Regions from separate parts of the Novosphingobium sp. BAM6 genome, predicted to be linked through region 1. Evidence: riboswitches for the same ligand, from Rfam matches in the RefSeq annotation. Region 1 holds a riboswitch; each other region holds the start of a gene.
The links. A riboswitch is a leader RNA that binds a small molecule or an ion and turns the genes downstream of it on or off. The one in region 1 is predicted to bind cobalamin.

Region 1 (7,927 bases):
TCGCGCCGAACTTGAGATCGTTCAACTGCGGGATGGTGTAGGTCGTGTTGAGCTTGAGCGTGCGGTTCGGGATATAGGTGAAGGCACGCTCGCCATCCGGAGTCTTGAGAGTGAACCCGGTATAGCCGCCGCCCACAGTCCAGTTCGGTGTGATCTTGCCGGCGACTTCGACCTCGAAGCCCTTCGATGTGGTGGTTTGGCCGACGTAATATGTGCCGCCCGCCGGGCCGACATCATCGTCGCCAAAGGTGCCGGCGGCTTCGGCCAGATTCTTCTGGTGCGCGCGGAACAGGGCGGCCGTGGCATAGAGCTTGCCGTCGAACCACTCGCTTTTTACACCGGCCTCGATGCTGCTGCCGGTTGCAGGCGCAAGGCGCTGGTTGCCGGCGTTGACCTCGCTCTGCGGATTGAAGATACCTGTGTAGCTGGCATAGAGTTTCACATTGTGCGTGATGTCGTAGAGCGCGCCGACATAAGGTGTGACCTTGCTGTTCTTGCGCGCTTCATCCACGCCATAGCTGTCGCCGGTGGACTTGAGCCAGGTGGCAGAAGCGCCGGTGATCGCGGTCAAGCGATCCGTGATACTCCAGTGGATGGCGCCATAGACGCGGGTGATACGATCGATCATGCGCGCCTGAAGAACAGGCGTGGGATAGTCGTCCGGTTCCGGAATGGTGACGTTGCCGATTTCGGATACCGCCGGATAATCGGGATAGGTATCCGAAAAGCCTTCGTATTCATGTCCGCTGTTGCGGCCGGTCGAAACGCCGAAGGCCAACTGGTGCTGGCGTCCGAACAGCTGGAACGGCCCCGATGCGTCGAGGTTGTAAATGTCCTGCTTGTAGTCCGTTGGGTAGATCCCGGTCATGCCCGAGATGCCGAGGCCGGTATCCGGATCGGGGTAGCCGTAGGCGTAGAGCAGCTTGGATGTGTACTGGATGCGGTTGAAGGTGTAGGTGCCTTTCACTGACCAGTCGTTGCCGAGATTGTACTTCAGTTCGGCGAATGCGCTCTGGTTGCGGGTATTCCAGTAGGTCCATGGCGCGGCGGTGGAGGCCGAGCGCTTGTAGCTGATCTGGCTGCCGTCCGAATAAGTCATCGGCAGCGCGCCCCACATCACGCCATCGGCGTTATTCTGCTGGCGGCTGTAACCGGCAGTGGCGGTGAGATCCGGCGTCACGTCCCACGCGACTACGGCGCCGATCACGTTGCGGTTGACGTGATAGTAATCGAGGTAGGAATCACTGTCTTCATGCGCGCCGACCACGCGGGCGCGCAGTGTACCCGAAGCATTGAGCGGGCCGGAAATGTCGGCCTCGACACGATGATCGTCGAACGAGCCGAGGTAGCCGGTGACAGAGGCCTGGAAGGTGTCGGTCGGGCGCTTGCGCACATAGTTCACGGTGGCGGAGGGGTTGCCGACGCCGGTCATCATGCCATTGGCGCCGCGCACGACTTCCACCCGATCATACAGTGCGGTGTCCAGACTGCCATAGGCGATGCCGCCTGAGAGCAGGGGCATGCCGACGCCGTCGACCTGGAAGTTGGTGATGGTGAAGCCGCGCGCATCGTATTCCGTGCGGTCCGTTTCTGCCCGCTCCACATTGACGCCCGGCACCTGGTCCAGCAGGTCGTTGACGTTGCGCAGTGAGAAGTCCTTGATCTGCTGCTGGTTTACGATCGTCACCGCTTGCGGTGTTTCGGCGATCGTGAGGGGGAGGCCGGTGGCGGAAGAGATGTCCTGGGTGGCCGGAGCCGTCACGACGATCGATTCGTCGGATTTCTTGGCAGTGTCATTTGTTGCCGCAGCATCATCGGCATGGGCCGTGACGGTCAGCGCGCACGTCGCGACACCGGTGGCCAAGGCGGTCAGAACCCTCTTCATTGGTACATTCCCTTGCAAACAGTTTTTATAAACCCGCGCGCTGGGCCGCTATGTGAAATGGCTTCTGCAAGTCAATATCAAATTTGTGACGTGGTTTTGATTGGCTTTGATGCAGGGCGCTTGTGTTGAACGATACCGCGTCATAGGTACATTCGGTGCGATGGTGGCGGTAACGTCAGCATTGGACAGGATCGCGCCGGTGCCCTGAAAGGGGCTTAATAGGGAATGCGGTGCGGGCGCCTTTCATGCGCCCCATTCCGCAGCTGTCCCTGCAACTGTAAGCGGTGAGCGAGATGCATATGCGCGGACGGGCGAGAACCCCCCGAGCCGCCAGCCACTGGGTCGGACGCTAAATCGTGCGAGGCCCGGGAAGGCCTTGCATCGAGCCTTGACCCGTGAGCCAGGAGACCTGCCGGCGTCCGGTCGCTCTTGCCCGGGTCCAGGGGATGGCCAAGGCACGGAACACTTCCGTCTGAGCGACGCAACGTGCGGCAGGGGCCGCATCGGCCGGGCGGGGCCGGACGCAGGCTGGCGTCCGTCCGGCATGTCTCGCGTCGACCGCTTGCGGCAGGCCCCTGTCAGGTTCGCTGACGCCGACAGAGGTTCCCGTTTCGCCATGGTTGCAAGTTCCTATCCTCCTTCCGTTTCGCTGCGAGGGCGTATCACGCTGCTGTTTGCCGTGCTGGCAGGCGTCAATCTGCTAGTCTGGGGCTGGGCTTTCAGTGTGTTCCATCACAGCCCGGTCATGCTCGGCACGGCGCTGCTTGCCTGGAGTCTGGGCCTGCGCCACGCTGTCGATGCCGATCATATCGCGGCGATCGACAACGTTACCCGCAAGCTCATGCAGGACGGCCAGCGGCCGGTCACGGTGGGGCTGTGGTTCGCGATCGGGCATTCCGCCATCGTCCTGATCGCGGCGACCACGATCGCTCTGGCGGCCAGCTCTATCGAGGATTTCAAGGCCGTCGGGCAATCGGGCGGGGTGATCGCCACGATCGTTTCAGCGACGTTCCTGTTCGTGATCGCGATCATGAATCTGGCGATCCTGCGCGGTGTCTGGCAGCGTTTCCAGCAGGTGCGACGCGGCGGCAGCTATGAAGAGGATGACCTCGACATGCTGCTCGCGGGACGCGGGCTGATCGCGCGTATCCTGCGTCCGGTATTCCGGCTGGTGAACCATGCCTGGCATATGGCGCCGCTCGGCTTCCTGTTCGGCCTCGGCTTCGACACCGCAACCGAAGTGGCGATCCTGGGACTGTCCGGCGCGCATGCGGCGGACGGGATTTCGCTGGTCACGGTGTTGGTCTTCCCGGTGCTGTTCGCGGTGGGCATGGCGCTGGTCGATACCGCCGACGGTGTGATCATGCTGGGCGCTTACGAGTGGGCTTTCGTGAAGCCGATCCGCAAGCTCTACTACAATATCGTCATCACCTCGATCTCGGCACTGATCGCACTGGTGATCGGCTCGATCGAGACGGCGGCGCTGCTGTCCGAAAAGTTCGGGCTGACGGGCGGCGTCTGGTCGGGGGCCTCGGCGCTGTCGGGCCAGTTCAACACGCTGGGCTTTGTCATCATCGGCGTTTTCGTGGTGTGCTGGCTGGTGAGCTATGCGGTCTATCGCTGGAGCGGGCTCGACGCGGAAGGGTAGAAAGAACGCCCCATTGCTGCAACAGATGCAGGATTGTCCTGCAATTGTTTGCATTGCCGTAGGCGCCATTCGGGCGCAAGGGCGCTGGCTTTCCCGCTTTTCCCTGGAAAGTCGCGATGCCTCCCCTTGCGCCTCTCTTGCCTTGTCCCGCGCCGTCAGCCTTCGCCGGGACGCCGGGCCTCCCATGGCGGCGCGGGCGTGAACCGTTCGACGATCCATTCGGCGAAAGCCGTGGTTCGCGCCGGAGCGAGGCGGGTGGAAGGGCGCACGATATGGATGCCGGCCTCGGTATCGAAGCTCCATTCGGGCAGCACGCGCACAAGCGTTCCTGCCGCCAGATCGCGGGCGACGATACATTCGCCGACCCCCAGAATGCCGACATCCGCACGCGCCGCTTCGAGCAGCGCGGCGGTATCGTTGGCACGCAGGGCGCCGCGCACTTCCACGGTTTCGCGCCGCTTCCCGTCAGACAGTCGCCACTCCGGATACGAGGCATAGCCCGTAAACCCGAGGCAGGCATGGGCAGCGATTTCGGCGGGCGCCTGCGGTATGCCCCGGCGTTCGAGGTAGCCGGGCGAGGCGCAGAGGATACGGCGGTGATCGCAAAGCCGTCGCGCGACCAGCCGGTTGTCGGCCAGCACGCCGACCCGCACCGCCGCATCGTAGCCCTCGGCCACCAGATCGACGAAACGCTCGGCGTAATCGACCTCGACCTCCAGATCGGGATAGCGCGCCAGGAAATCGGGCAGCATCGCGGCCAGCCACATGCGGCCCATCGCGGCTGGGAGGGCCAGGCGCAGCTTGCCGCGCAGTTGCACGGCGCCTTCGCTGGCCTCCTGCTGGGCCTCGGCGATCAGCGCGCGTGCGGACCGCAGTTTTTCGACCAGCCGCAAGGCGGCCTCGGTCAGGCGGATGCGGCGTGTGGTGCGTTCGATCAACCTGACGCCGAGCCGTCGCTCCAGCGCAGCGACACGCTTGGACAACACCGTGGGATGTCGCTCCAGCACACGCCCGGCCGCGACAAACGACCCCGCATCGGCGATGGCAAGTAGTGCCGACAGTTCATCGACATGACTGGATTCGAGTTCGACCATTGGACAGCCGCATCTATCGTAGGATCACTGCGCTCGCGCAAGAGACCGACCTGTTCGAGGCGGTCTTTGCGGTAAAGGCCTTCGTCGCGGCGATGGCGGCGCTGTGGATCGCCATGCGGATCGGGCTGGACCGGCCTTACTGGGCGGTCATCACGTCCTACATCACCGCGCAGCCGCTGGCAGGCGCGGTGCTGTCCAAGAGCGCGTTCCGTATCATCGGGACGATCACCGGCGCGATCGTGGCGGTGCTGATGGTGCCGGTGCTGGTCAATGCGCCCGAACTGCTGTGTCTGGGGCTGGCTGGGTGGCTGGGGTTGTGCAGCTATCTCAGTCTGCTCGACCGCAGCCCACGATCCTACTCGTTCGCGCTGGCGGGATATACCGCGGCGATCATCGGCTTTCCTTCGGTCTCCGATCCCGGCCACATCTTCACCATCGCCGCGCTGCGCCTGCAGGAGATTCTGCTCGGCATCAGTTGCAGCACGCTGGTCCATATCGTCGTGCTGCCGACATCGACGCTGGCGCATACCCGGCGCCGGGTCCACTCGATTCTGGGTGACGTGCGGCGCTGGCTCCATGATGCGCTGCTGCTGGCCTCCAACGCCAGCGAGGCGGAGCGGCGCAAGCTGGCGACCGACCTGCACGATCTGCACCAGTTGATCGTCCACCTCTCGTTCGAGAGTGGTTTTCGCTCGCCCACCGCTCGCGCAACAAGGGCGTTGCAACTGGAGCTGTCTCGCCTGCTGCCGTTCATCGGCGGCGTGGAGGATCGTCTGCGCCAATTGGGCGCAGCGGTCCCGGAAAGCGTGGACATGCTGCGGCAGGATGTGGCGCGGGCCGTCGGCGATCATGAGACCGGCCCGGCGGACTGGGATGCCCTGCGGCGCCGGACCCGCGCGCTGATGCCCACGCTTGCGCATCCGCTGCATTGGGAAGATGCGGTGCTGGCGAACTTTCTCGGGCGTCTGGAGATCATGATCGACGGCTGGCACCGCTGCACCACGCTGGCCGGCGCGCTCGACCATGGCGCGCATGATCGCCAGCGCCGGTTGCCGCTGCGGGGCGAGGCCCAGAGTCAGAGCGAAGGAGGCCGCGTCCTCACCCATCGCGACCACGGCATCGCGCTGCGCGGGGCGATCGGTACGGTTCTGGCCGTGCTCACCACATCGGCGATCTGGATTCTGACCGAGTGGCCCGACGGGGCGATGGCGGTGATCTTCGCAGGCGTTTGGACGGCGCTGTTCTCCAGCCTTGACGATGCGCGGCCGGTCATGCGGCAGGTTCTGCTCGGGACTTTCACGGGGGGTGTGTTGGCAGTGATCTACGTCGGCGCGATCCTGCCGCGTGTGACCGATTTCGTGACGCTGGCGGGCGTGTTGGCACCGACGTTTCTGGTCATGGGGGCGCTGACGCCGCGCCGGAGCACAGGCCTTTTCGCGATCGGCATGTTCAACAGCTTTCCCGGTTTTCTGATGCTGGCGAACAATTTCGGCGGGACCGTACCGCAAGTGCTGAACACGGCGATGGCGCAAGGCTTCGGCACGGCGGTCAGCCTCCTGGCGATGAGCCTGACCCGCGTTCCGGGCCTCAGGCGCAGTGTGACGACGATGTTGCGCACCGGGCGGCGTGAACTGGCTCAGCGTGCCCGCGCAGCGAAACCGAAAATGCTCTCAGCCTGGACGTACCTGATGCTGGATCGCATCGCCGTGCTCGCACCGCGCCTCTCGTTCCTGCGGATGGACCCCGAAACGGTGGTGACGGCGCTCCTGCGCGATATCCGCACCGGCATCTGCATGGCCGAACTGCGCGAGACCGCACAGGGTCTGAGGCCCGGCTCGCAGCGTGCCATCAATGTGCTGATGGCGCGGATCGGCACTTTCGTGGAGCAGGGCGAGAAGGCCGATCCGCAGGCCGTGATACGCGCCATCGATGCGTGCCTGCGCCATGCCTCGCGCTGGGAAGGCGTGGAGCAGCGCCGCCGCGCGGTGGTGGCGCTGGTGGGGCTGCGGCGCAACCTGCTCCATGGGCGCCCCGATCCCGGTCCGGCGGCGATGGCGCCGCGCGGCATCTTGCAGGCCTGACAAGATGGACTTTACCCGCTAGTAGCGCCGCTTCGCTTTCATCCGCTTCGGGATACGCCACCTCATGACCGCCACCACTGCCGCCGCTTCGACCCCGCTCGCCTCTCACCGGGCGTGGCTGGCCGAGGCGGTGCGGCGGATCGAGGCGGACTACAACCGGTCGGCGGACACCCACCTGATCCGGCTGGACCTGCCGCGCCATCCAGGGATCACGCTGTATCTGAAGGACGAAAGCTCGCACCCCACCGGCAGTCTCAAGCATCGCCTCGCACGCTCGCTGTTCCTCTATGCCCTGTGCAACGAGTGGATCGGTCCCGATACCTGCGTGATCGAGGCGTCTTCGGGCTCGACGGCGGTGAGCGAGGCCTATTTCGCGCGGATGCTCGGCCTGCGCTTCATCGCAGTGGTCCCGGCGTCGACCGCGCAGCCCAAGCTCGACGCAATCCGCTTCCAGGGTGGTGAGATCCACACCGTTGCCGATCCGCGCACCGTCTACGAGACCGCGCATCGTCTCGCGGCGGAGACCGGCGGGCACTACATCGACCAGTTTACCTATGCCGAGCGCGCGACCGACTGGCGCGGCAATAACAACATTGCCGAGAGCATTTTTGCGCAGATGGCGCGAGAGGAGCATCCGGTGCCGGACTGGATCGTCTGCGGCGCAGGCACTGGCGGCACGTCGGCCACCATCGGGCGCTTCATCCGCTACCAGCGCCACGCGACGCAGTTGTGCGTCGCCGATCCGGTCCACTCGATCTTCCACCGCCACTATGCCGATCGCTCCCAAGTAGCGCTGCCTGAAGGTCAGGCTTCGTGCATCGAGGGGATCGGTCGTCCGCGCGTGGAGCCCAGCTTCGTACCGGGCGTGGTCGATCGCATGATCGCAGTGGAGGATGCCCAGAGCATCGGTGCAATGAGGGCGCTTTCGGATCGCCTCGGGCGCCATGTTGGCGGCTCGACCGGAACCAACCTGTGGGCCTGTGCGCAGGTGATCGAGGAAATGGCGGCGGCCGGGCAGGGCGGTTCCATCGTGACGCTGCTGTGCGATGGCGGCGAGCGCTACGGCTGCACTTACTATGACGAGGCATGGCTCGAAGGGCGCGGCGTGGACTGGCGCCCGGCAGCGGCGCGTGTGGCGGAATTGCTCGGCGTCTGAGGTCAGAGTCTGTTTGAAAAATGCCTGCGGGGGCATTTTTGAGGCGGCACCGGCCCTCTCCCC
Region 2 (7,927 bases), on a different contig from region 1:
TCACAAGCTGCTCGCACGCGAGCTGACGACACTGTGGGGCGCCTGATGCGAACGAGCGCGGCGGACGTGATCCGCTCCCTTGCCTTCTATATCATCTTCTATCTCGGCACGCTGGCGATGGTGCTGGTGACGCTGGTCGCCGCGCGGATCGACCATGATCTGCTGGTGCGGATGGTCGCGCACTGGGCCGGGTTCCACCGGGGCTGCGCGCGGATGCTGCTGGGCATCGAGGTGCGGGTCGAGGGCCAGATCCCGACCGACGGCGTGCTGGTGGCGATGAAGCACGAGAGCTTCTTCGAGGCGATCGACCTGCCGCTGCTGTTCGACCGTCCCGCGCCGTTTCCCAAGGCCGAGCTGACGCGCCTGCCCGGCTGGGGCAAGGCCGCGCTGGCCTATGGCGTGGTCCCCGTGGAGCGCGATCAGGGCGCGAAGGCCTTGCGCGCGATGGTGGCGCAGGGGCGCGCCTTCGCCGCCGAGGGCCGCGCGCTGGTGCTGTTTCCGGAAGGGACGCGCGTGCCGCATGGACAAAGGCCGCCACTGCAATCGGGGTTTGCGGGGCTCTACAAGATGATCGGCGTGCCGGTGGTGCCCATCGCGGTCGACAGCGGGCGGCTCTATCACCGGCTCTGGAAGAAGCCCGGCGTGATCACCTTCCGGGTGGGCGCGCGGATCGAGCCCGGCCTGCCGCGCGCCGAAGCCGAAGCGCAAGTGCTCGCCGCGATCAACGCGCTGAACGGGTAAGAAGAAGGCATCCGGTCATGGCTTTCCATCACCGGCTGATCGGATCGCTGGCCCGCCTGTTCTGGCGCGTGACGAAGCCCCGCACCATCGGCGTGCGCGCGGTGCTGACGGACGCGCAGGGCCGGGTCGCGCTGGTGCGGCATACCTACACCGCGCAGTGGTATCTGCCCGGCGGCGGCGTGAAGAAGGGCGAGAGTATCGCCGATGCCCTGCTGCGCGAGTTGCGCGAGGAAGTGGCGATCACCGATCCGGTGATCGAGCGCGTGCTCGGCGTTTACCACAGCCGCCGCGAGGGCAAGGACGACCACATCGTCATCTTCGCCGTGCGCACCGACGCGCTGCCGACCGCCGATCTCGCCAAAGCCGACCCGCTGGAAATCGCCGAAGCGGGCTGGTTCGCGCTCGACGACCTCCCCGACACCACCTCCCCCGCCACCCGCCGCCGCATCGAGGAATACCGCAAGGGCGTGACGGGACTGGGGGGTGGTAGGGTTCTGGCCGGCAGACGACTGACCGGTTTGGGGTCAACACGCAGGGATAGCTGACGCTCACGCAGCGTCGTAAACCTAGACTACACAATCAGAACATGACAAAAGTTCATGTTCAATGATCGAGCTACAGCCCCTTGCGATTTTGCGCGAAATCAGCCGATCCGGCAGCCTTACCCAGGCGGCAGAGCAGTTGTGCCTCTCGCAATCGGCAGTCAGCCACGCGATCCGACGGTTCGAAGATCGCTACGGCGTCAAGCTGTGGGAGCGTGAAGGGCACAAGTTGCGCTTTACACAGGCAGGCGAATATCTCCTGAGCGTGGCGCAGCGCGTGTTGCCGCAACTGGAGCATGGTGCTGCGGTCCTGGAAGATTATGCGCGCGGGCGCCGCGGGGCGATCCGGGTGGGGATGGAATGCCATCCCTGCCAGGACTGGCTGATGCGGGTGGTGGACCCCTTTCTCGCCGAATGGGAGGATGTCGAACTGGATGTGACGACGGCATTCCAGTTCGGCGGGCTGGCCGCGCTTCTGGGACATGAAATCGACCTTCTCGTCACTCCGGACCCGATCGATCGGCCGGGCATCTTGTACCGGTCCGTGTTCGATTACGAACTGGTGCTGGCTGTGGGGGAGGGCCATCCTCTCGCAGGGAAGGCCCGGATCGAACCGGCAGACCTCGCAACCGAAACCCTGATCACGTATCCCGTCTCGCCCGAGAGGCTGGACATCTACACCCAGTTCCTCGTCCCCGCCCATGCCTTGCCGCGCCGTCACCGGACCGTCGAGACGACGGATCTGATGCTGCGCCTCGTGGCCTCGGGCCGCGCTGTCAGCGCGACGCCCAACTGGCTGTTGCGCGGGGTTCAGGGCGTGAAGGGAGTGCGGATCGGAAGGGGCATCTTCAAGTCGATCCATCTGGGGCATCGCATCGGGGCTACCCCCCGTTATCTCGATGCCTTCGTGGATCTGGCAGCGACCGTCCGGGTCTGAATCGTGCCAACATGACGGTGCGTCATGGTTTTTCAAATTATTGTCATTTGAGTTCATGTTCGATCTTCAGGATAGCGGCCTCGCAAGCACCGCCCTGCTGTTGAAGGCAGGCGGCGGCACCCTGATCGAGAAACCGGACCCCGCTCATGACGACCAAGGATTTCACCTTCACGACCTCGCGCACGCGGTTCGATGAGGATTACTCGCCGGCTGACGGCACCCGTCTCACCACCAATTTCGCCAATCTGGCACGCGGCGAATGGCGACAGAAGAACCTGCGCAATGCCTTGCGGATGATCGACAACCGCTTCAACGATCTTGCATCGTGGGATAACCCCGAGAATGACCGCTATACGGTCGAACTCGACATCATTTCCGCCGAGCTGCATATCGAGGAGGAAGGCAAGACCTTCCCGACCATCGAGGTTCTCAAGACGACGATCCTCGACCGCAGGACCGATGCGCGGATCGATGGCATCGTGGGGAACAGCTTCTCGTCCTATGTGCGGGACTATGACTTCAGCGTTCTGCTGCCCGAGTATAACAAGGGACGTTCGGGTTTCGGTATTCCCGGCGATTTTGGCGAACTGCACGCAAAGATCTTCAAGGCGCTGGTCGAATCCCCCGCTTTCACGCAGCAGTTCGCCAAGTCCCCGGTGGTCTGCCTCAGCGTCTCGGAGAACAAGGTCTATCACCGTACCGCGAACCGGCACCCCGTCCTCGGGTTTGAGTACGCGGTCAACGAACCCTCGCTGACCGAGCAGTATTTCCGGAAAATGGGCATGCAGGTGCGCTATTTCATGCCGCCCAAGAGCGTCGCCCCGCTGGCGTTCTACTTCTTCGGCGATCTGCTCAACGATTACACCAATCTGGAACTGATCGGTACGATCAGCACGATGGAGACTTTCCAGAGGATCTATCGTCCCGAAATCTACAACGCCAACTCGGTGGCCGGCGAAGTCTTCAGGCCAAGCCTGAAGCATGAGGACTATTCCAACACGCGGGTGGTCTATGACCGCGAGGAACGCGCTCGCCTGGCTACCGAGCAGGGCCGGTTTACCGATGAGCATTTCATCAAGCCGCACCGCGCTTTCCTCGACCAGTGGTCCGCCCAGTACGCCCTTTGAATTGAGACGTAACTTTTATGAATGAAATTCTTCCTACCTCGACCGCCGGCAGCCTTCCCAAGCCTTCCTGGCTTGCAGAGCCGGAGAAGCTCTGGTCTCCCTGGAAGCTGGAGGGCGACGAACTCGTCTCCGGCAAGCAGGATGCCCTGCGTCTGGCCGTGGACGATCAGCGTCAGGCCGGCATCACCATCGTCGGTGATGGCGAGCAGACCCGCCAGCACTTCGTCACCACGTTCATCGAGCATCTGAGCGGCGTTGATTTCGAGAAGCGCGAGACCGTGCGCATTCGCAATCGCTATGATGCCAGCGTGCCCACCGTGGTCGATGCCGTCTCGCGCCCGAAGCCGGTGTTCGTCGAGGATGCCAGGTATCTGCGCGCCCAGACCGATCAGCCGATCAAGTGGACGCTGCCCGGCCCGATGACGATGATCGATACGCTCTACGATGCCCACTACAAGAGCCGCGAGAAGCTGGCCTGGGAATTTGCCCGGATCCTCAACGAGGAAGCCCGGGAACTGGAAGCTGCGGGCGTCGATATCATCCAGTTCGACGAGCCTGCCTTCAACGTCTTCTTCGACGAAGCCAACGACTGGGGCATCGCCACGCTGGAGAAGGCCGCCGAAGGGCTGAAGTGCGAAACCGCTGTCCACATCTGCTATGGCTACGGCATCAAGGCCAACACCGACTGGAAGAAGACCCTGGGTTCGGAATGGCGGCAGTACGAGGAGACCTTCCCCAATCTGCAGAAGTCGAAGATCGACATCATCTCGCTGGAGTGCCACCACTCGCACGTGCCGATGGACCTGATCGAACTGATCCGCGGCAAGAAGGTGATGGTCGGTGCCATCGACGTGGCTTCCGACACGGTCGAGACGCCCGAGGAAGTGGCGGACACGCTGCGCAAGGCTCTCCAGTTCGTCGATGCCGACAAGCTCTATCCCTCGACCAACTGCGGCATGGCGCCGCTCTCTCGCGAAGTGGCGCGCGGCAAGCTGAACGCGCTTGGCGCCGGTGCCGCGATCGTTCGCAAGGAACTTGGGGTCGCGTAACCCTTGATCGTACTCGGAACCGGTTTGCCTGCGGGCAGACCGGTCCGCGTTCTTCCATCCCATTACAGCAGCAAAGCCGCCCCATGTCCGACATCGCCGAAATCGACACCATCGACCCGCGCGCCTTGCGCGATTGCTGTGGCCGTTTCCCGACAGGCGTCACCGTCATCACAACCCGCACGCCCGAGGGGGATCACGGCATGACGGTCAGCGCTTTCATGTCGGTCTCGCTGGAACCGCCCCTGATCTGCATCTCGATCGACAACCGTTCGAAAATGTTGCCCAAGGTCCGCGCTTCCGGGCGATATGCGGTCAATATCCTTTCCGATGCGATGCGCGACCATGCGCTGCATTTCGCAGGCCGCTCGAACGAGGCGTTGACGGACCTGTTCCACGAACAGCACGGCCTTCCTGTGTTGCGTGGCGCGGCGGCTGTTCTTGTGACCGACGTCGCTCAGGAGATAGCAGCAGGCGACCATGTCTTGCTTGTCGGTCAGGTCCGCTATCTCGACAGCGAGCCTGCCGCGAAGCCTCTGGTGTATCATGGCGGCCAGTTTGGCGCCATGTCTGCCTGACATTTGCGTTGAAAAGGCAAACTCAAGCGCGATGGCTGGTCTTTCCGTCCATTCCAACCCGGCAGCGATCGCGCAAAGTCTCTTGAGCGGCTATTCGCTGGAGGTGACGGCAAAGGACATGCCGGGCCTCACGCTGGCTGCATCGGGTATCACCCCCGGTACGTTGGTCTTCATCCCGTACTTGCCGGGGGAAAGTGACGCAGAACGGATCGCTGCGGTGCGCACCGTGCGGGGCCTTGGCTTTGAGCCTGTGCTGCACCTTTCAGCCCGGAGAATGGTGTCATCAACGGTTCTTGAAGGCATTCTGGCGGCTTGCGGCGATGCTGTGCTCACGCATTGCCTTGTTCTGGGGGGCGATCCATCCACTCCCCAAGGCCCGTTTGCTGACAGCGGATCGCTGATCGCTACCGGCCTGTTCGAGCGTTACGGGATCACGCATATCGGTATTGCGGGCCATCCCGAAGGTCATGCGGCGATGGATGAGGATCAATGCTGGGCTGTGCTCGAGAGCAAGTGCGCCGACATTGCAAATCGCGGCATGATGCCGTTTATCGTTACGCAATTCGCTTTCGATGCCAACCGGATACTGGTCTGGCTGGAGGTGTTGCGTGAACGCGGGTTGGACTGCCCGGTCCGGATCGGCGTTCCAGGCCCTGCGGGCGTCGCCACTCTCATGCGCTTTGCGGCCCGATGTGGCGTAGGCGCCTCTGCATCGATCCTGTCGAAATACGGCATCTCGATTGGCAAGCTGTTGGGAAGTGCGGGACCGGAAAGCTTCCTCAATTGCCTGTCGACAACCTTGGTCGCCGAGCATGGCTCGGTTCGCCTGCATTTCTATCCCTTCGGCGGAACTGGCAGGACAGTGGACTGGATCGAGCGTTATGCAGGCCTTGCTCCGTTGCCGGTTCGCGAGCTTGACTCCGCAGGGTGAATGCCTTTTACCGCTCCTGTCGAGGTTCCCCCTCCTTGCTCTGAAAAGGGTGGGTCGGGGCTAAGATGGGAAGCCGGTGCGATGCCGGCGCTGCCCCCGCAACTGTAAGCGGCGAGCGGGCGATCCAATAATGTCACTGGTGGCTTCGCCGCCGGGAAGGCCGGATCGTCAGCGTTGACCCGCGAGCCAGGAGACCTGCCAGCGACGCGATAACGTTCCTCCGGCGGGGTGTCCGGGCGAGACGCTCTTGCGGCGCGCCGGGTTCTTCGATGCGTGACGCACTTGCGTTCGTCTGTCTGCTTCGCCTTGTAACAGGCTGAGACGATGGGCACGCAAGCTGACGAAGCAAGCATCATGGTGACGGGAACAGGCGTTCAACTGATCGACATGGTGTTCCCCACCGACACCAATCATCACGGTACGTTGTTTGGCGGAATGGCCCTGGCGCACATGGACAAGGTCGCCTTTCTGGCTGCGACACGTCACGGCCGCGCGCCTTTCGTCACGGCATGCAGCCAGCAAATCGACTTCGAGGCCCCCGCCCGCGTCGGCGACATGATCGAGGCCACCGCCCGCGTGGTTCGGGTCGGTAACAGTTCCCTCGATGTCGAGGTGGAACTGGTCGCCGAAGTCCCCGTCAGTGGTGAGCGGCGGCGCTGCACGCGTGGGCGTTTTACGCTGGTCGCGGTCAAGGGGCCGGGCGTGCGCCTCCCGCTGCCACCGTTAGGGGCCAGCCAAAGCGTCGACGAAGCCGACGGGTTGCGCATGGTGGAGATGATCTTTCCCCAGCAGACCAACCACTACGGCACGCTCTATGGCGGCGATGCGCTGAAGATGATGGGCAAGGCGGCCTTCATCGCGGCAACGCGACATGCGCGTGCCGTGATCGTCATGGCGGCATCCGAGCGCATAGATTTCCGCTCGCCGGTAAAAGAAGGCGAAATGATCGAACTGGTCGCCCGGATCGCCAGGGCCGGGCGCACCTCGATGACGGTCGATGTGGATCTTTGGGCCGAAGTCCTGCTGACAGGCGTGCGGCGCCATGCCGCCACGGCGCGCTTCACCATGGTAGCCGTCGATGAGTCCGGGCGACCAACCTCCATTCGGAATGAAAAGGTGTTATGATGAGTTCTCTCGATCGCCCGATGCTGGCTCCGCCGGCGGGAGAAAAGAAGGTGCTCCTGCACAGTTGCTGTGCGCCGTGCTCAGGCGAGGTGATGGAGGCGATGAGCGCGAGCGGAATCGACTATACGATCTTCTTCTACAATCCCAACATCCACCCCAGGGAAGAGTATCTCCTGCGCAAGGACGAGAACATCCGGTTTGCCGAAGAGCACGGGGTTCCCTTTATCGATGCCGATTACGATACCGCCAACTGGTTCAAGCGTGCCCGTGGCCTGGAATGGGAGCCCGAGCGCGGCGAGCGATGCACCATGTGTTTTGACATGCGTTTCGAGCGGACAGCGCTTTACGCCCATGAGCAGGGGTTCCCGGTCATCACGTCCTCGCTCGGAATCTCGCGCTGGAAGAACATGACGCAGATCAACGACTGCGGGGAACGGGCTGCGGCCCATTATCCCGGCATCGCCTACTGGACATTCAACTGGCGCAAAGGCGGCGGGGCCGCGCGGATGATCGAGATTTCCAAACGCGAGCGGTTCTACCAGCAGGAGTATTGCGGCTGCGTCTATTCCCTGCGCGACAGCAATGCGCACCGCGTCAGCCAGGGGCGCCCGGAAATCGACATCGGCAAGCTGTTCTATGGCGATGAGCCCGGCGATCAGGAAATCTGAGCATTTATGGCAAGGTCCACGCCATGTCTTCCAGATACGCGGCATTGTCAGCACCGCCCTCAGCCGCGTACGGTAAACCCCGGCCGGAGTTCGGAGCGGCGGTATGACACGATCGCCTCGGGTATTACGCTGATCCCGCAAGGCGGGGCGATCGGCGTATCCTTTAACAGGTTGCGGAAAAAGGCTTGGCAGAGCCGGCCATTGGCCCCGTTTTCGCGGTTTTCTAGCCCAC
Region 3 (7,927 bases), 400 kb from region 1:
TTCATAGAGATGCGGCATCAGGCGACTCCAAATCGGGCAAGCAGGTCGGCGGACGACAGGCCGGATTGCTCCGGCGGCGCCCCGGCACGGGCGTGGAAGGCAAGATCGAAAAGGCCCTCGCGCCCGGTCAGCACGAGGTCGGCAGGGGCCGAGCGGGCACAGCCCTTGGCACAGCCCGAGACATGCAGGCGCCCCAGCACCAGCGGCGCCAGCGCGCGGGCCAGATTGCGCGTGACAACGCTCGCCTGCGGACACTGCGGCGCGCCGGGACAGGCATCGACATGGAGCAGCGCGGCTTCGGCAGGATCGGCCAACGCATCGTCGAAGACACCCTCGACAAGCACCCGGCGCCCCGACAGGAAACGCAAACCAGCCGCAGATGGATCGCCCAACAAGGCTTCAAAACGCGTCGCATCGGCCTGTCCGAAGGGGAGGACGACAAGCGTTCCCAGCGAATGCACGCCGGGATCGGGAAGCGCTACGCTGGCTGCTGGCGCGACCGTCTCCCCTGCCCCCTGCGGCAACACCGCGCGGTGCCGGGCCATCCGGCCCGAAGCCGCGCCGTCGCTCGCCACGAACCACTGCGCCAGCGACAGCAGCGCCTCGACTTCCGTTCCCGGTGCCAGCGGCGTCCCCGCCTGACGGCCATCGGCGCGCAGGATCAGAGCACCATCCAGCCCTCGCTCGATGCGGAAATCGCCCGGCTCGTCTCGCAGCACAGGCGCAGCACCGGCATCGATCACGAAGCCCATCTTGCCGGGCAACTCGGGAAATTCCGGTAACCGTTCGAACAAGGCCAAGGCGATACGATGGGTGTCATCGCCCACCTGCCAGTCCGGCGCGACCAGCACATTGCGGCGTGCCTCGCGCACCGGATCATGATCGACCAGATCGAGCGCGACCAGCTTTTCCAGCAGCTCGGGCCAGCCCGCTTCCTGCACTCCGCGCAGTTGCAGGTTGGCGCGGCGGGTCACGTCGATCAGGCCACTGCCGAAGCGGCGCGCAAGTCCTGCGAGCGCCAGTCCCTGCTCGCGCGAGAGGCACCCGAGGCGGGGCTTGACGCGCATCAGCAGACCATCGCCTGCCGCCATCGGTCGCCATGCGTAGGGGCACCAGCCCCGGATGGCGAAACCGCCTTGCGAAGCGCTCATGGCTGCCCCTCCCGTTCCGCCATGTCGGCCAGGATCGAATTGCGCCGCGTCGTCCACAGCCCCGCCGCATGAAGCGCGGCAAAGCGCGCCTCCATCGCCGCCAGCGCCTGCGGGTTCGCCTGCTCCAGAAAGTCCCGCACCGCCGCATCGCCCAGCGTCGCGTCGTAATAGAGATCGAACAGATGCGAGGGCACTGCGCCTGTCGCATGGCCCTGCCCCAGATGCGCGAAAGCGCCGAGGTGGTCGAGCGTCGCGGAGAGTTCCGCCGCACCGCGAAAGCCGTGGCGCATCATTCCGGCGATCCAGCCGGGATGCGCAGCACGAGCACGCACCACGCGGGCGATCTCTTCGGTCAGCGTGCGCGCAACCGGTCGCGCAGGATCGCGGCTGTCGAGATGATAGAGCGCCGCGCTTCCCCCGGCCACATCCTGCGCGGCGGCAAAGCCCGCCTCGTGCGCGGCATAGTCCGCCGCCAGCAGCAGATCGGTTTCGGCCAGATCCTGCAAATGGACGAAGGCATCTGCCCCAGCGACCCGGCGGCGCAGACCTTCGGGGTCCGACTGCCCCTCGGGCGTGTCGAGCGCATGGTCGGAGGCCGCCAGCCACGCCTCACCCGCCGCGACGCGCGCCGCTTCGCGATAGTCTTCCACCGCCCCACCGATACCCAGACCATAGCGCCCCGGCTGCGGTCCGTAGACGCGCGGACCGGCGCTTTCGGGCGTGAAGGGGTTCCAGTCCTCGGGCTCGTCCCGCTCGCACAGCGCGCGCACGGCCTGCCCGAACAGCACCGGCAGCGTGGGGAAAGCATCGCGAAACAGGCCTGAGACGCGCAAGGTGGCGTCGATACGCGGGCGGTCGAGCATCGCCAGCGGCAGGATTTCGACGCCGGTCACACGGCCCGATGCATTGTCCCACACCGGCCTTGCGCCCAGCAGGTGCAGCGCCATCGCGAACTCCTCGCCCGCCGTGCGCATCGTCGCCGAGCCCCACAGGTCGATCACCAGCCCGCGCGGATAGTCGCCATGGTCCTGCAGATGGCGGCGCAGCAGTTCCTCGGCCAGCGCCACGCCCTGCTCATAGGCGGTACGCGAAGGCACGGCGCGCGGATCGATGGTGTAGAGGTTGCGCCCGGTCGGCAGCACGTCGCTGCGCCCGCGATAGGGCGAACCCGAAGGCCCCGGCGCCACGCGCGCGCCGTCCAGCGCGGCCAGTAGCCCAGCGCGCTCGGCATTCCCCTGCTCGCCCCGCCCGAAGATGTGCAGGCCATCGCCGAACTGGCTGTCCTTCACATCGCACACGAAGCGGTCGATCCGGGTGATCGCCTCGACCAGCGACATCGCACTGTCGAGGCCGAGATCCTCGGCCAGCCCGAGCGCCGCCGCCTCGTCGCGAATGGCAAGCTGGAGGCGGTCGCGCCGCGCGGGGTCGAGGCCACCGGCATTGGAGAACTCGTCGAGCAATGCCTCGATCCGGGCAAGGCCCGCGCCAGTGCCGCTCTCGACCATCGGCGGCGGCGCATGGCCGATGGTGACGGCGGCGATCCGGCGCTTGGCCTGCGCGGCCTCGCCCGGATCGTTGACGATGAAGGGATAGACCACCGGCAGCGACCCGATCAGCGCTTCGGGCCAGCACGCGCCCGACAGCGCCACCGCCTTGCCCGGCAGCCATTCCAGTGTGCCGTGCGCGCCCATGTGGACCAGCGCATGAAGCCCCTGCGCGCGCAGCCACAGGTAGAACGCCACATAGCCGTGGCGCGGACAGCGGGTGGTGTCGTGATAGTCATCGTCGCGCGCGGCCACATCGCCCCGCTCAGGCTGGAGCGCGAGGGTGACGCTGCCGCAGGCAATGGCGGCGAAGTGGAAATGCTCGCCCTGCACCGCCGGGTCTGCCTCTGGCTGGCCCCAGACGGCGAGGAGGTCTTCCCTCAGCGCGGGATCGAGCGTTTCCAGCGCGGTGCGGTAGGCGGCGAGCGGCCAGGTCAGGGTTTCTGTCCGGAGTGCCGTGGCGAGATCGTCAGCCGGGTCCGTATCGTATCCGGCCTCGGCCAGATCGTGCAGCACCGCCTCGGCGGAGGCCAGCGCATCGAGGCCGACGGCATGTGCCATCTGCTGCGCCTTGCCGGGATAGGTCGAGAGCACCAGCGCCAGCTTGCGCGCGGATGGCGGCGTGCGCGCGAGATCGACGGTGGCGGCAACACGCGCGACGATGGCGGCGATCCGCTCCGGGTCGGCACGGTGGATGCTGCGCGCGAGGCCGAGGTCGGCGTCATGCTCGCCCGCCTGCTTGAAGCTGGCGACGCCTGCGAACAGCCGCCCGTCGATCTCGGGCAGGACGACATGCATGGCAAGGTCGGCGGCAGAAAGCCCGCGCGTGCTGCCTGCCCAGCCCTCGCGCGGGGCGGTCGCCAGCGCGATCTGGAACACCGGCACGCCTGCGGCGTCGAGCGGCGAATGCCCGGCCTCGTCGCGCGCGGAAAAGGCGGTGGCGTTGACGATGGCGGCGGGCTTCAGGCGCGCGATCCAGCGCTCGACCTGCGCCCGCGCCGTGGGCTCCTTCAGCGACGGCACGTAAAGCGAGAGCGCACGGAACCCGCGCGCCTCGAACGCCGCATGCAGCGCCGCGAAAGGATCGACATCGTGCGCGGCCAGATAGGCGCGGTAGAGCAGGATCAGCGCGAGCGGGCGCCCGTCAGGGTCCACATCGTCAGGCACGACATCATCGGGGTCGCACGGCCCGGCCTGCGGATGCCAGCCACCGGCCAGCGGCAGCGGTACACACTCCGACACCTCGCCGCGATACCCGGCCCCCACGCGCGCCAGCAGCGTCAGCGCCCCGCGCGCCGCATCCGCGCCGCCTGCCTCGCAACGGCGGGACAGGTCCGCCAGCACCTCGGGCGGCAGGGTGGAAGCGCTTTCCAGTCGCGCATCCTGTTGTCCGTCCCCCGGCAGCACCGCCAGCGCGATCCCGCGACGGCGCGCGAGCAGTTCCAGCTGTTGCAGGCCATAACGCCAGTACGGCGCCCCGCCGATCAGCCGGACGAGGATCGCCTTCGCGCCCTCCAGCGTGCGCTCGACATAAGTATCGACCGACAAGGGATGCAGCAGTGCTGCAAGGTTCGCCAGCCGCAGCGTCGGGAACTCCGGGTCGGCCGCGCGCGCCGCGTGCCAGCCGCCCGCGAAGGCGCCGAGGTCGCTGTCGGAAAACGACAGCACCACGAGATCCGCAGGCGCCTGCCCCAGATCCTGCGGGATGGCGGTTTCCTCCATCCCGTGCGTTTCGCGGAAGATGACGTGCATCGGCCCTGCTCGCCTTGCCGGAACCCCGCTCAGCCGATCAGCGCGGCGCGGATCGCTCCGGCATCGATATCGGCACGCTCGGCAATCGCGACCAGCCGGGTGACGCGCGGCTCGTTCGCCTCCCAGCGACGGTCGTACTGCTGGCGCACCCGCGCGCCGACCGCCTGCACCAGCAGCCGCATCGGCTTGCCCGCCACCGCGACATGGCCCTTCACGCGCAGGATATTGCGATCGCGCGCCAGTGCCTCGATGCGGCGGATGAGGTCTTCGGGATCGGCGATCTCGCCGCCCGTGATCACCACGCTGTCGAAATCGTCATGCTCGTGCTCATCCTCGCCATCGTGGTGCGAGGGGCGCGCGGCCAGATCATCCTCGGCAGCCGCTTCGAGGCCCAGGATCACGCGCGGGTCGATGGCGCCTTCGGCCAGCTCGATCACCGGCACCTCTCGCGGCATTTCCGCTGCGATCACCGCGCGCGCGGCCGCCACACCCTCTGGCCCCGCCAGATCGACCTTCGTCAGCAGCACGATATCGGCGCAGGCGAGCTGGTCCTCGAACACTTCGGATAGCGGCGTCTCGTGGTCGATCCCCGGATCGGCGGCGCGCTGAGCATCGAGCGCTTCGGGATCGGGAGCGAACCGCCCGGCAGCGACCGCCTCGGCATCGGCCAGCGCCAGCACGCCGTCCACCGTGATGCGGCTGCGGATCGCGGGCCAGTCGAACGCCTTGAGCAGTGGCTTGGGCAGCGCGAGGCCCGATGTCTCGATCAGGATATGATCGGGGCGCGGCTCCAGCGCCAGCAGCGTCTCGATGGTGGGAATGAAATCGTCCGCCACGGTACAGCAGATGCAGCCATTGGCCAGCTCGACGATGTTCTCCGCCGGGCAATCGGGGATCGCGCAGGACTGGATGATGTCGCCGTCGACACCCATCGTGCCGAACTCGTTGACCACCACGGCCAGACGGCGCCCGCCTGCATTGCGGATCAGGTGGCTGATGAGCGTGGTCTTGCCCGCGCCGAGGAACCCGGTGACGATGGTGACGGGCACTTTGGCGAGATTGGTGGGGGCCAGATTGGTCGGGGCAGCAGACGGCGATCCGAAAGCGGACATGGCAACAGTTTCCCGCGCGCCTTGAGCGAGACACGCAGCGGGACTTGCCGGAAGCCCTGCTTCCGACCGGCGCGCGACGACGGGCGGGCGCGACAGGCACCCGTGACCACGCAACCGTGCAGCCCCAGCCGCACCGTTTCGTCGCTCAGACGGAAAACTTCACCGTGCCAAGGCCATCCCCTGGACCTGGGCAAGAGCGACCGGAGCGCCGGCAGGTCTCCTGGCTCGCGGGTCACAGCTTGATGCACGCCTTCCCGGATGCGCGGAGATGTTCCGCGCGGGTCCAGTGGCTGCCCCCTCAAGGAGAGCCTGTGCATCGCGCTATCCGCTTACAGTTGCAGGGACAGCCGCGGATTTGGAAGCGAACTTCCGCACCGCATTCCCGATTAAGCCCCTTGTCGGGGCACCGGCGCGATCTGTTCGGAGCACAGGCGAACCCGCTCTCCGAACGCCCGGATAGACGAGGCCGACGCGAATGCCAATCCGCTTCGGCCCGCCCGATGTGCAATCTCTTGAAACGATTTCTCAGAGTTCGCTTGAAAATTCGCGGAACGCGAATTTTGCGGCACCGGCCCCACGTCTTCCGGCGTCCCCGCGCGGCCCAGCATGGTGTGCGCGGCGACCATCTTGTTGACCTCGGGATTGTCGCGCACGACGCCGCCGCTGAAGTCGGTGGCGATGGCGCCCGGCGCCACGGTGTTGACGACGATGCCGCGATCGCCCAGCTCCACCGCCATGTTGCGCGTCAGCGCCTCGACCGCGGCCTTGATCGGGCCATAACCGATCCGTCCGACAAACGGCACGCGGGCCAGCCCCGAGGAAATGTTCACGATCCGCCCGCCGTCATTCAGCAGCGGCAGCAGCGCCTGCGTCAGGAACATCGGGCCTTTCAGGTGGACCCGGTAGAGCGCGTCCATCTCGGCCTCGGTGATAGTTTCCAGCTTCGCGGCGGACGATGTGCCCGCAATGTTCGCCAGATAGTCGAACCGCTCGGCACCCCATGCGGCCAAAGCCTCACCGACCTTGCCCGCGAAATCCGCAAACGAAGCGGCATCACCCACATCGAGCGGCAGCGCCAGTGCGGGCGCCCCTGCGACCTCGGCCAGCGCCACGACCTCTTCGGCCGCTTCCCGGTTGGCATTGTAGGTCAGGATCGTTGCGACGCCGCGCGCGGCGAGGCATTGCACCGTATTGCGACCGATCCCCCGGCTACCGCCGGTAACGATCGCGATCTTGCGTTCGGACATGGAATGAACCTCTTTCATCTTGCAGGGCAGGAAGACCCGATCTCTCGGGAGCTCTGCAATCCTTGCGCCGCGGAAGCGCGAAGATGAATGTCGGAAGCAGGCGATTTCTTGCCTATTCCTGCTTGCAAGACACGGGCGGGCGATAACCACGCCAAAAGCGGCCAACAGGCACGGCCTGTCAGGTAAAACATTGAAATATCAAGAAATTGGAGCGGGTGAAGGGAATCGAACCCTCGTATTCAGCTTGGGAAGCTGCTGCTCTACCATTGAGCTACACCCGCATCCGGGCCTGTTTCGGCCAGTCCGACTGCGCGCTGATGCAGGCCAGCCGTCGGAAGGAGATGGCGATTAGCCGATTGCCCCTGCCTCGTCGAGGCGAAATTCGCCCTTCGCCTTGTCGAGACGCAATTTCGCAGTCCTTGTCTCAGGTATCGGACCAAAGTCGCAGCAGGTTGTGGTAGACACAGGTGAGTTGCAGGATCGCGTCGGCATCGGCGCCGTCCATCGTCAGCTTCTGGATCGAGGTGTCCTGCTCGAACAGCATCCGGCGCTGGGCATCGTCGCGCACGAGACTCTGTATCCAGAAGAACGAGGCGAGGCGCGCGCCTTTCGTCACCGGCTCCACGCGATGCAGGCTGGACGAAGGATAGATCACCGCATCGCCTGCGCGGTGGGCCACGCGGTGTTCGCCGTAGGTATCGCTGATGACCAGACGCCCGCCCTCGTACTCGTCGGGATCGTTGAGGAACACGGTGCAGGAGACGTCCGAGCGTAAGTGCTCGCCATCGCCCAGGTTCATCACCGCGCCGTCGATATGGAAGCCGTATTCACCGCCGCCGGTATAGCGATTGAAGCGCGGCGGCAGGATCTTGCGCGGCAGCGTACCGGCAAAGAACAGCGGGCTGCGACGCAGCGCCGCCAGCATCGCCTTGCCCAGTTCCTCCTTGAGCGGCGAGGCATCGGGCAACTGCTGGTTGCGCTTCACCTGCGCGCCTTGCGCGCCCACCGTCTCGCGCCCGTCCGCCCAGTCGGCAGCATCGAGCCGACGCCGGAACTCGGCCACTTCATCGACGGTCAGGACATTGGGAATGTGCAGCAGCATGACGGGTATGGCCTTCGAT
Region 4 (7,927 bases), on a different contig from region 1:
GCCGAAGGCGAGGGCCTCGGCGGTCGCCCAGTCGAAGCCTTCGCCCGACTTGAACATCTCTTCCTTGGCGGACAGGACGCGGGCGAGGGTCTTGTGGACGGTGAGGTCTTCGGGGATCGTCGTCAGCGTGCGGCCGAGGCTGTCGAACAGCTTAGGCTCCAGCCCGGTGTCGACGCTGCGGCGCGCGGTTTCGGGATCGGCGGGCTTGTTGAAGCCGCTCCAGCGACCGCCGAACCAGTCAGCCTGGTTCGCCTTGTAGGTCTTGGAGGCTTCGAACTCCTCGTCGAGGTGCGCGGTGAACGCACCTTCGGCCTGCGCCAGGAAAGTGCCGTCGATGACGCCTTCCTTCTCCAGACGCTCGGCATAGATCTTCGACACCGGCGGGTGCTGGCGGATCTTGGCGTACATCAGCGGCTGCGTGAAGCCGGGCTCGTCGCCCTCGTTGTGGCCGAAGCGGCGATAGCACCACATGTCGATCACGATGTCGCGGCCAAAGGTCTGGCGATAGTCGATCGCCAGCTTGCACACGAAAGTCACGGCGGCGGGATCGTCGCCGTTGACGTGCAGGATCGGCGCCTGGACACCCTTGGCGATGTCCGAGGGGTAGGGCGAGTTGCGCGCGAACTGCGGGCTCGTCGTGAAACCGATCTGGTTGTTGATGACGAAGTGGATGCAGCCACCGGTGTTGTAGCCCTTGACGCCCGAGAGGCCGAAGCACTCCCAGTTGACGCCTTGCCCTGCGAACGCGGCGTCGCCGTGGATCAGCACGGGCAGGACCTGCTTGTGCTTGGCACCGGGGCCGACGTCGTCACCGATGTCGTCGTGGAACACCTGATAGGCGCGGGTCTTGCCCAGCACCAGCGGGTTCACGGTTTCGAGGTGCGACGGGTTCGGCATCAGGCTCATGTGAACCTTCACGCCGTCGAAATCGCGGTCGGTCGAGGTGCCGAGGTGATACTTGACGTCGCCCGAGCCACCCACGTCCTCGGGGTTGGCGGTGCCGCCCGAGAACTCGTGGAAGATGACCTTGTAAGGCTTGGCCATCACGTTCGCGAGGACGTTCAGGCGGCCGCGGTGGGCCATGCCGTAGACGATTTCCTTCACGCCCGTGACGCCGCCGTACTTGATGACGGCTTCGAGCGCGGGGATCATCGACTCGCCGCCGTCCAGGCCGAAGCGCTTGGTGCCGACGTACTTCTTGCCGAGGAACTTCTCGTACTGCTCGCCGCGCACGACGGCCTGAAGGATCGCCTTCTTGCCTTCGGGGGTGAACTCGATTTCCTTGTCCGGACCCTCGAAGCGCTCCTGCAGGAAGCGGCGCTCCTCGACGTCCGAGATGTGCATGTATTCGAGGCCGACCTTGCCGCAGTAGTTGGCGCGCAGGATCTGCACCAGCTCGCGCACCGTCGTCCATTCAAGGCCGAGGTTGCCGCCGACATAGACGGGGCGGTCCAGCGCGGCGCCGGTGAAGCCGTGGTACTCGGGCGTGAGGTCGGCGGGGAGCTTGGCGCGGGCGAGGCCCAGTGGATCGAGATCGGCAGCGAGATGACCACGCACGCGGTAGGTGCGGATCAGGTTCATTGCGCGAAGGGCGTCGGCAGCGGCCTGGTCGAGGCTGGCCTGATCGACCTTCTTGGCCTCGCCGCCGCCCTTGGCGGCCGACTTCTCGATCGCGAGCTTGAGAGCGGAAGGATCGAGGCCCTGCGTCAGGTCGTCCTCGAACTCGGCGCCGACCAGCGGCCAGTTGCTGCGCTGCCAGCTGGGACCGGCCTGGGGACCATCGAGGCCCTGGTCAGCGGTGAAGTCGAAACTCTCGTCGCCCATAAGTCACCTATCTGCGCGCCGGGGGGTGTGATCCGGACGCGGCTTCAAGTCTGTTATCCCGCGGATCAGGTGGGGGCCGTCACGGTTCCGGTCAATATCGCCGGAATGCGTTACCGGAGGCGCCTGCCGTCCTGGGTCCGCTGCAAAATCCTGTTCCGGCGTCTGAAAAGCACCGGCTTTTATGGTTCCGGTCGGCGGGGAGCGCTGCTCCCCGCCGACCGGACATCAGATCAGGCGTATTCCTTGAGGACGTCCACAAGGGTTTCGCCGAGCAGCGAGGGCGAGGGGCTCACGCGGATGCCGGCCTCTTCCATGGCTGCGATCTTGTCTTCGGCGCCGCCCTGGCCGCCCGAGACGATGGCGCCTGCGTGGCCCATGCGGCGGCCCGGAGGCGCCGTGCGACCGGCGATGAAGCCGACCATCGGCTTCTTGCGGCCCTTCTTGGCCTCGTCCTTGAGGAACTGGGCTGCTTCTTCTTCCGCGCTGCCGCCGATCTCGCCGATCATGATGATCGACTTGGTGGCGTCGTCGGCGAGGAACAGTTCCAGCACGTCGATGAAGTTGGTGCCGTTGACCGGGTCGCCGCCGATGCCGACGGCCGTGGTCTGGCCGAGGCCTGCGTTGGTGGTCTGGAACACCGCCTCATAGGTGAGGGTGCCCGAGCGCGAGACCACGCCGACCGAACCCTTCGAGAAGATCGAACCGGGCATGATGCCGATCTTGCACTCGCCGGGGGTCAGGACGCCGGGGCAGTTCGGGCCAATCAGGCGCGACTTCGAACCCGAAAGCGCGCGCTTCACCTTGACCATGTCGAGAACGGGGATGCCCTCGGTGATCGCGATGATGAGTTCCATCTCGGCGTCGATCGCCTCGAGGATCGAGTCGGCGGCGAATGGCGGCGGCACGTAGATGCACGATGCGGTCGCACCGGTCGCGGCCTTGGCTTCGGCAACGGTGTTGAAGTTGGGCAGACCGATGTGGGTCGTGCCGCCCTTGCCGGGGGTCACGCCGCCGACCATCTGGGTGCCGTAGGCGAGCGCCTGCTCGGTGTGGAAAGTGCCGGTGGCACCGGTCATCCCCTGGGTGATGACCTTGGTATTCTTGTCGACGAGAATGGACATTAATCGGCTCCTTGGGGAGTCAGTGGTATATGTTCAGGGATCAGGCGAGCGAGGGATCGATGCCCTTGCAGGCCACGAGCAGTTCCTTGACCGCGTCGACCGAGACCTGGAGGTTGCTCTTGGCTTCCTCGTCCAGTTCGATCTCGATGATCTTCTCGATGCCGTCGGCACCGATCATCGCCGGAACGCCGACGTAGAGGCCGTCAACGCCGTAGGCGCCGTCGACATAGGCCGCGACGGGCAGGATGCGCTTCTGGTCATTGAGATAGGCTTCGGCCATCGAGATGGCGGAGGCAGCCGGTGCGTAGAACGCCGAACCGGTCTTGAGCAGGCCGACGATCTCGCCGCCGCCCGAACGGGTGCGCTGCACGATGGCGTCGATCTTCTCCTTGGTGGAGAGGCCCATCTTGATGAGGTCGGGAACGGGGATGCCGTTGACGGTCGAGTACTGGACGACCGGAACCATGGTGTCGCCGTGGCCGCCGAGCACGAACGTGTTCACGTCGCGGATCGAGACGCCGAACTCCCAGGCGAGGAAGGTCGAGAAGCGGGCCGAATCGAGCACGCCGGCCATGCCGACGACCTTGTTCGCGGGGAGGCCCGAGAACTCGCGCAGTGCCCAGACCATCGCGTCGAGCGGGTTGGTGATGCAGATCACGAAAGCGTCGGGGGCGTTGGCGGCGATGCCTTCGCCGACCGACTTCATCACCTTGAGGTTGATGCCGAGCAGGTCGTCGCGGCTCATGCCGGGCTTGCGGGCAACGCCTGCGGTGACGATGATGACGTCGGCGCCGGCAATGTCGGCATAGTCGTTGGTGCCGGTGATCTTGGCGTCGAAGCCTTCGACCGGGCCGCACTGCGACAGATCGAGCGCCTTGCCCTGCGGGAGACCTTCAGCCACGTCGAACAGGACGATATCGCCCAGTTCCTTCTGTGCGGCGAGGTGTGCCAGCGTGCCGCCGATGTTGCCGGCGCCGATGAGGGCAATCTTCTTACGAGCCATTTTGCGTTTTCGTCCTTCCCAAAGGCGGGACTGCCGGACCTGACAGCGATCTGCTTCGTCCCGCAAAGGCAGCCGCCGTTTGTTTCGGGAGCGGGCAGTACGCCCCTCACGCAGCTAATGCAACCGCGAAACGGCGCTCGAAAGCGGAGAATTCCGGAATTTACAGATAATGGTTCGCAGTTGCAATAAGCGCTCAATTGCAAGCGACAATGGCGGGAAACCGCGCGATTCCCGGTTCACCAAGAGATGCGCGCAGTTGCATCGGGACGCAACCTGCCTCGGACGAGGCGGGGGTGATCCGCGTCGGGCGGCGTTTGCTGCAACTGCCGTGACGCCCTTCGCGCGCGTCGCGGTTGTATGGCTGCCAGAGTCGCGCGGTGAAAGGGCAAAGTGGAGGGCTGCGAGAAGGTAGAACCGGGGAATCAGGCGCGGGCGAATCCGCGGGCGGCACGGCGGTCGAGCTGCCGGCAGATGTCGATCCAGTGGTCCGAGCGAGCCTCGTCGCCGTCGCGTCGGGCGGCTTCGGCCCGCTCTCGGGCAATGCGCGCGGCGGCGAGGCCGTGGTCGGCGAAATGGCGCAGGGCGCATTCGAGCTGCGGATCGATCAGGGCGACGGGGGGCGTAGACGTGTCAGACTTGTGCGGCGTCGCAGCGTGCCGAAGGGCATTGTCGTTGGCGCCATTGAGTGGCGCGCTGCCGCACAGGGCCCGGGCAATAGCCGGACTTGCCCCACCGAAGGCGGGGGAGAAGCGGATAGTCATGGCGTCGCGTACCCTGTCTTGCGGCCGTTCGTTTATGGCCGGTTGTCTGTGATTGGCCCCGTTGAACCCCTCAGTAGCGCGGTAGGCGCTAAGCCTTCCTGCATGGGGATGGTTGACCAAATCTTGCCAGCTTCTCGCACTTGCGATGAGGCGAGTCGCCCGTGCGTCGATCCGACCGGCGTGCCGCTGTTCGAAATGAAAAACGCAGCGGGGCGCTATTGTCCGGGCGTTATTGTCCGGGTTGGGCGATCCAGCGGCCGGAATTGGCGTATTCGTCCTTTACGCCGGTGGTCTGCGGCAGATTCTGCGCACGGTACAGATCCTCGCCGCCGCGCGCGCGCACCTCGCTGGAGTAGAGCGGGGTGGGCGGCGTGGAGGACGGGGCAGGCGTGGCCGTCATCGCAGCCGGGCTGGCCGAAGCTGCGGGCGCAGGCGCCATCGCGGCATAGGCCTTCTGCAGGGCGACGGGATCGGAGGCCAGCGTATCGGCGGCCCGCTGGGCGGGCGTCTCCATCCGTCCGGGCACCGGCAGCGGTTCGCCGCCGTGATAGACGAAGCGGAAGGTCGCGGCGCCGCCTGCCGGGCCTTGCAGGGCGTAGAAGCGGTGCGCGCCGATGGTTTCGAGGTAGTGCAGGCTGTCCGCCCAGTAGGGATGCACCTGTACCGTATGATAATGCGTGGCGAGGCCGATCGGCGTGTAGACGTAGCCCGCCAGTGCGGCAGCGGCCACGGCACGGGCACGGTCCCAGAACAGCGCCACCGGTTTGCGGCCCAGCGAGCCGTCGCAGGTAAAGGTGAACTGACAGCCCCCGCCCGCTCTCGTCGCGCCCTGATAGACCACGCCGCACACGGTGTTGGGGAAAGCGGGGTGCGCCACGCGGTTGAGCACCACTTGCGCCACCGCGCGCTGCCCGGCGTCCGGCTCGCTCGCCGCTTCGTAATAGACCGCCTGTGTCAGGCACTGGAGTGCGCGCATGTGATCGAGCGGGGTGTCGTCGATGATCATCGAGCGTGCCGCCGGGCCGGTGCTGCCGGGCAGGCCATCGCCAAGGTCGGCGCCGTCATCCGCGTCGGAGTGGATGCCGTCGCCGATCTGCGGTGTGGGCGGGGCAAGGTCGAGGTAATAGAAGGCGGCGCCGGGGAACGAGCCTGCGGCGGTTTCGAACGGCATCGGCGTGACCTGCCCGCTGTCCTCCTCGGCGGCGGGGAGGCGGAAGGGCTGCCAGTCACCGGGCGCGGCGAAAGCGGGGATCGCCACGAGCGCGAGCACGGCGCTTGCCAACGACCAGCGGCGGCGCACGATGCGCTGGCGACGGCGCCCGGTGCCGCGAACCACCCGCCCCGCGAAGTCGCGCGGGCGCGGCTCCCATGCCGGCGTTCCGGCGGGGGTGCCGTCAGCCTCGGGAAGCGTCCTTGCGGGCGACGCGCTGCGCGCGAGGCCGGGAGGGAGCCAATGGGTCGTCACGTCTGCTCTTCGCGCTATGCCTTGCTGTTCACGCTGTCTGCGCGCCCTATACGCGTTCGGGAGAGCTTGCGCATCTGCGCGCGCTGGCCTGTCCCGAAGCTGCACAGTGTCGCTTTATGGCCGCGCTATACACGCAAAGGTCTTAACGAGAGCCTCGCAAGGCACGCCTGCGCTTGCCAGATTCCGGGGCGGGCGGTAACGCGCATGTCACGTCATGGGTTTTCGCGGGTCGCCTTTCAGGGGGGAGGCACGCGGACTAAGAGGGAAGCGGGTGCGGGGATCGGTCCCCAAGGCCCGCGCTGTCCCCGCAACTGTGACCGGGGAGCCCGCGCTTCCATTCGGCCACTGGATCGTCCCTCGATCCGGGAAGGCGGCAGGCGCGACGATGATCCGGGAGCCAGGAGACCTGCCGATGACGGTCGTTCCGCGCCGGACGGGGAGTTCCGGAGATGCAGCGGGCACGCGCCGGGCAAAGCACCCGCGTGCGGCCTCCGCCATGAACGGCATATTCGTTCAGGTTTGGAGGACTATTACGTGAAGACCCTTTTGCTGCTCGGCACTGCGCTGGGCCTGTCTGCCGCTGCGCCTGCTTTCGCGCAGGATGACAACGCCGCGATCACCACGGCGGACGCCGTGCGCGACGATCATATCACCGTGCTCGCCACCGGCAGCGCCACCAGTGTCGACAAGGCGGGCCAGCCCATCGACGTGATCGGCGCGGACGAGATCGACAGCGTGCAGGGCGCGGACATCAGCCGCGTGCTGGAGCGTCTGCCCGGCGTTACCATCGCGCGCAACGGCGGTCTCGGTTCGGCGACCAGCCTGTTCGTGCGCGGCGCCAATTCGCAGCAGGTTCTCGTCATGGTCGACGGCATCCGCGTGGCGGACGTCGCGGCGACGGGGGGCGGCTACGACTTCGGCAACCTGATGACCGGCTCGATCGGCAAGATCGAACTGCTGCGCGGTTCGAACTCGGTGGTCTGGGGCTCGGACGCCATCGGCGGCGTGCTCAACGTGACCTCGCGCGATGTCAACGGTGTGGAGGCACGCGCCGAATACGGTTCGCGCAACACCTTCGACGGGCAGATGAGCGCAGGCGTTTCCGGCGACACCTACGGCGTCACGCTCGATGGCGGCTATACCCGCACCGACGGTATCTCGCAGGCCGCCATCGGCACCGAGGATGACGGTTTCCACCAGTGGCGCGTGGGCGGCCATGGCCATGTCGAACTGATGCCGGGCCTCACCGCCAGCCTCGCCGGGCGCTATACCGAGGGCAAGCTGGACATCGACGGTTATCCCGCGCCCAGCTACGTGACCTTCGACGATACCGACGATTATCAGAAGACCCGCGAGATCGGCGGACGCGGCGCGCTCGACTGGACCGGCGACACGCTGAGCCTGGGCGTTGCCTACCAGCTGTCGGACACCCGCCGCCGCTACTATGGCGAGAGCTACAACTATTGCGGTTCGGACAGCTGCTACTTCACCCATGGCCAGAGCCGCCGCGCCGAGCTGACCGGCAGCTGGAATGCCTGGCGCGACCTGCGCCTCGATTTCGGGGCCGATCACGAATGGTCGCGCATGGACGAAAGCGACGATGCGCGCCACCACGCGAACCTCTCCAGCGCCCATGCCTTGCTCGGCTGGTATTCGCAGGTGGTCAATCTGGCAGCGGGTGTTCGCTATGACGACCATTCGCGCTTTGGCGGGGCCTGGACCTTCGGGGCCAACGGTTCGGTCGCGGTCGTGG

Region 2: it holds a riboswitch for cobalamin, as region 1 does, so the genes downstream of both, AC3EC3_RS14215 (acyl-CoA thioesterase) here and AC3EC3_RS08745 (HoxN/HupN/NixA family nickel/cobalt transporter) in region 1, are expected to answer to the same signal.
Region 3: it holds a riboswitch for cobalamin, as region 1 does, so the genes downstream of both, cobW (cobalamin biosynthesis protein CobW) here and AC3EC3_RS08745 (HoxN/HupN/NixA family nickel/cobalt transporter) in region 1, are expected to answer to the same signal.
Region 4: it holds a riboswitch for cobalamin, as region 1 does, so the genes downstream of both, AC3EC3_RS01230 (TonB-dependent receptor plug domain-containing protein) here and AC3EC3_RS08745 (HoxN/HupN/NixA family nickel/cobalt transporter) in region 1, are expected to answer to the same signal.

What each region holds. Positions count from the first base shown of each region.
Region 1 is NZ_JBYNTR010000002.1:13,657-21,583, reverse strand. Features, by position in the region: gene AC3EC3_RS08750 (TonB-dependent siderophore receptor) at 1-1,885, opposite strand, end outside; cobalamin riboswitch at 2,066-2,316, shown strand; gene AC3EC3_RS08745 (HoxN/HupN/NixA family nickel/cobalt transporter) at 2,502-3,533, shown strand; gene AC3EC3_RS08740 (LysR substrate-binding domain-containing protein) at 3,689-4,627, opposite strand; gene AC3EC3_RS08735 (FUSC family protein) at 4,627-6,708, shown strand; gene AC3EC3_RS08730 (PLP-dependent cysteine synthase family protein) at 6,773-7,864, shown strand.
Region 2 is NZ_JBYNTR010000004.1:207,276-215,202, forward strand. Features, by position in the region: gene AC3EC3_RS14175 (YdcF family protein) at 1-46, shown strand, start outside; gene AC3EC3_RS14180 (lysophospholipid acyltransferase family protein) at 46-741, shown strand; gene AC3EC3_RS14185 (NUDIX domain-containing protein) at 759-1,286, shown strand; gene AC3EC3_RS14190 (LysR family transcriptional regulator) at 1,348-2,220, shown strand; gene AC3EC3_RS14195 (DUF1852 domain-containing protein) at 2,367-3,347, shown strand; gene AC3EC3_RS14200 (methionine synthase) at 3,365-4,396, shown strand; gene AC3EC3_RS14205 (flavin reductase family protein) at 4,480-4,971, shown strand; gene AC3EC3_RS14210 (methylenetetrahydrofolate reductase) at 5,003-5,902, shown strand; cobalamin riboswitch at 5,908-6,120, shown strand; gene AC3EC3_RS14215 (acyl-CoA thioesterase) at 6,227-7,027, shown strand; gene AC3EC3_RS14220 (epoxyqueuosine reductase QueH) at 7,024-7,695, shown strand.
Region 3 is NZ_JBYNTR010000002.1:413,158-421,084, reverse strand. Features, by position in the region: gene AC3EC3_RS10600 (precorrin-8X methylmutase) at 1-18, opposite strand, end outside; gene AC3EC3_RS10595 (cobalamin biosynthesis protein CobG) at 18-1,151, opposite strand; gene cobN (cobaltochelatase subunit CobN) at 1,148-4,447, opposite strand; gene cobW (cobalamin biosynthesis protein CobW) at 4,477-5,559, opposite strand; cobalamin riboswitch at 5,753-5,985, opposite strand; gene AC3EC3_RS10580 (SDR family NAD(P)-dependent oxidoreductase) at 5,946-6,806, opposite strand; tRNA gene AC3EC3_RS10575 (tRNA-Gly) at 7,014-7,087, opposite strand; gene AC3EC3_RS10570 (Fe2+-dependent dioxygenase) at 7,231-7,908, opposite strand.
Region 4 is NZ_JBYNTR010000001.1:223,808-231,734, forward strand. Features, by position in the region: gene AC3EC3_RS01205 (2-oxoglutarate dehydrogenase E1 component) at 1-1,824, opposite strand, end outside; gene sucD (succinate--CoA ligase subunit alpha) at 2,055-2,945, opposite strand; gene mdh (malate dehydrogenase) at 2,986-3,948, opposite strand; gene AC3EC3_RS01220 (hypothetical protein) at 4,371-4,709, opposite strand; gene AC3EC3_RS01225 (cell wall hydrolase) at 4,939-6,174, opposite strand; cobalamin riboswitch at 6,377-6,602, shown strand; gene AC3EC3_RS01230 (TonB-dependent receptor plug domain-containing protein) at 6,709-7,927, shown strand, end outside.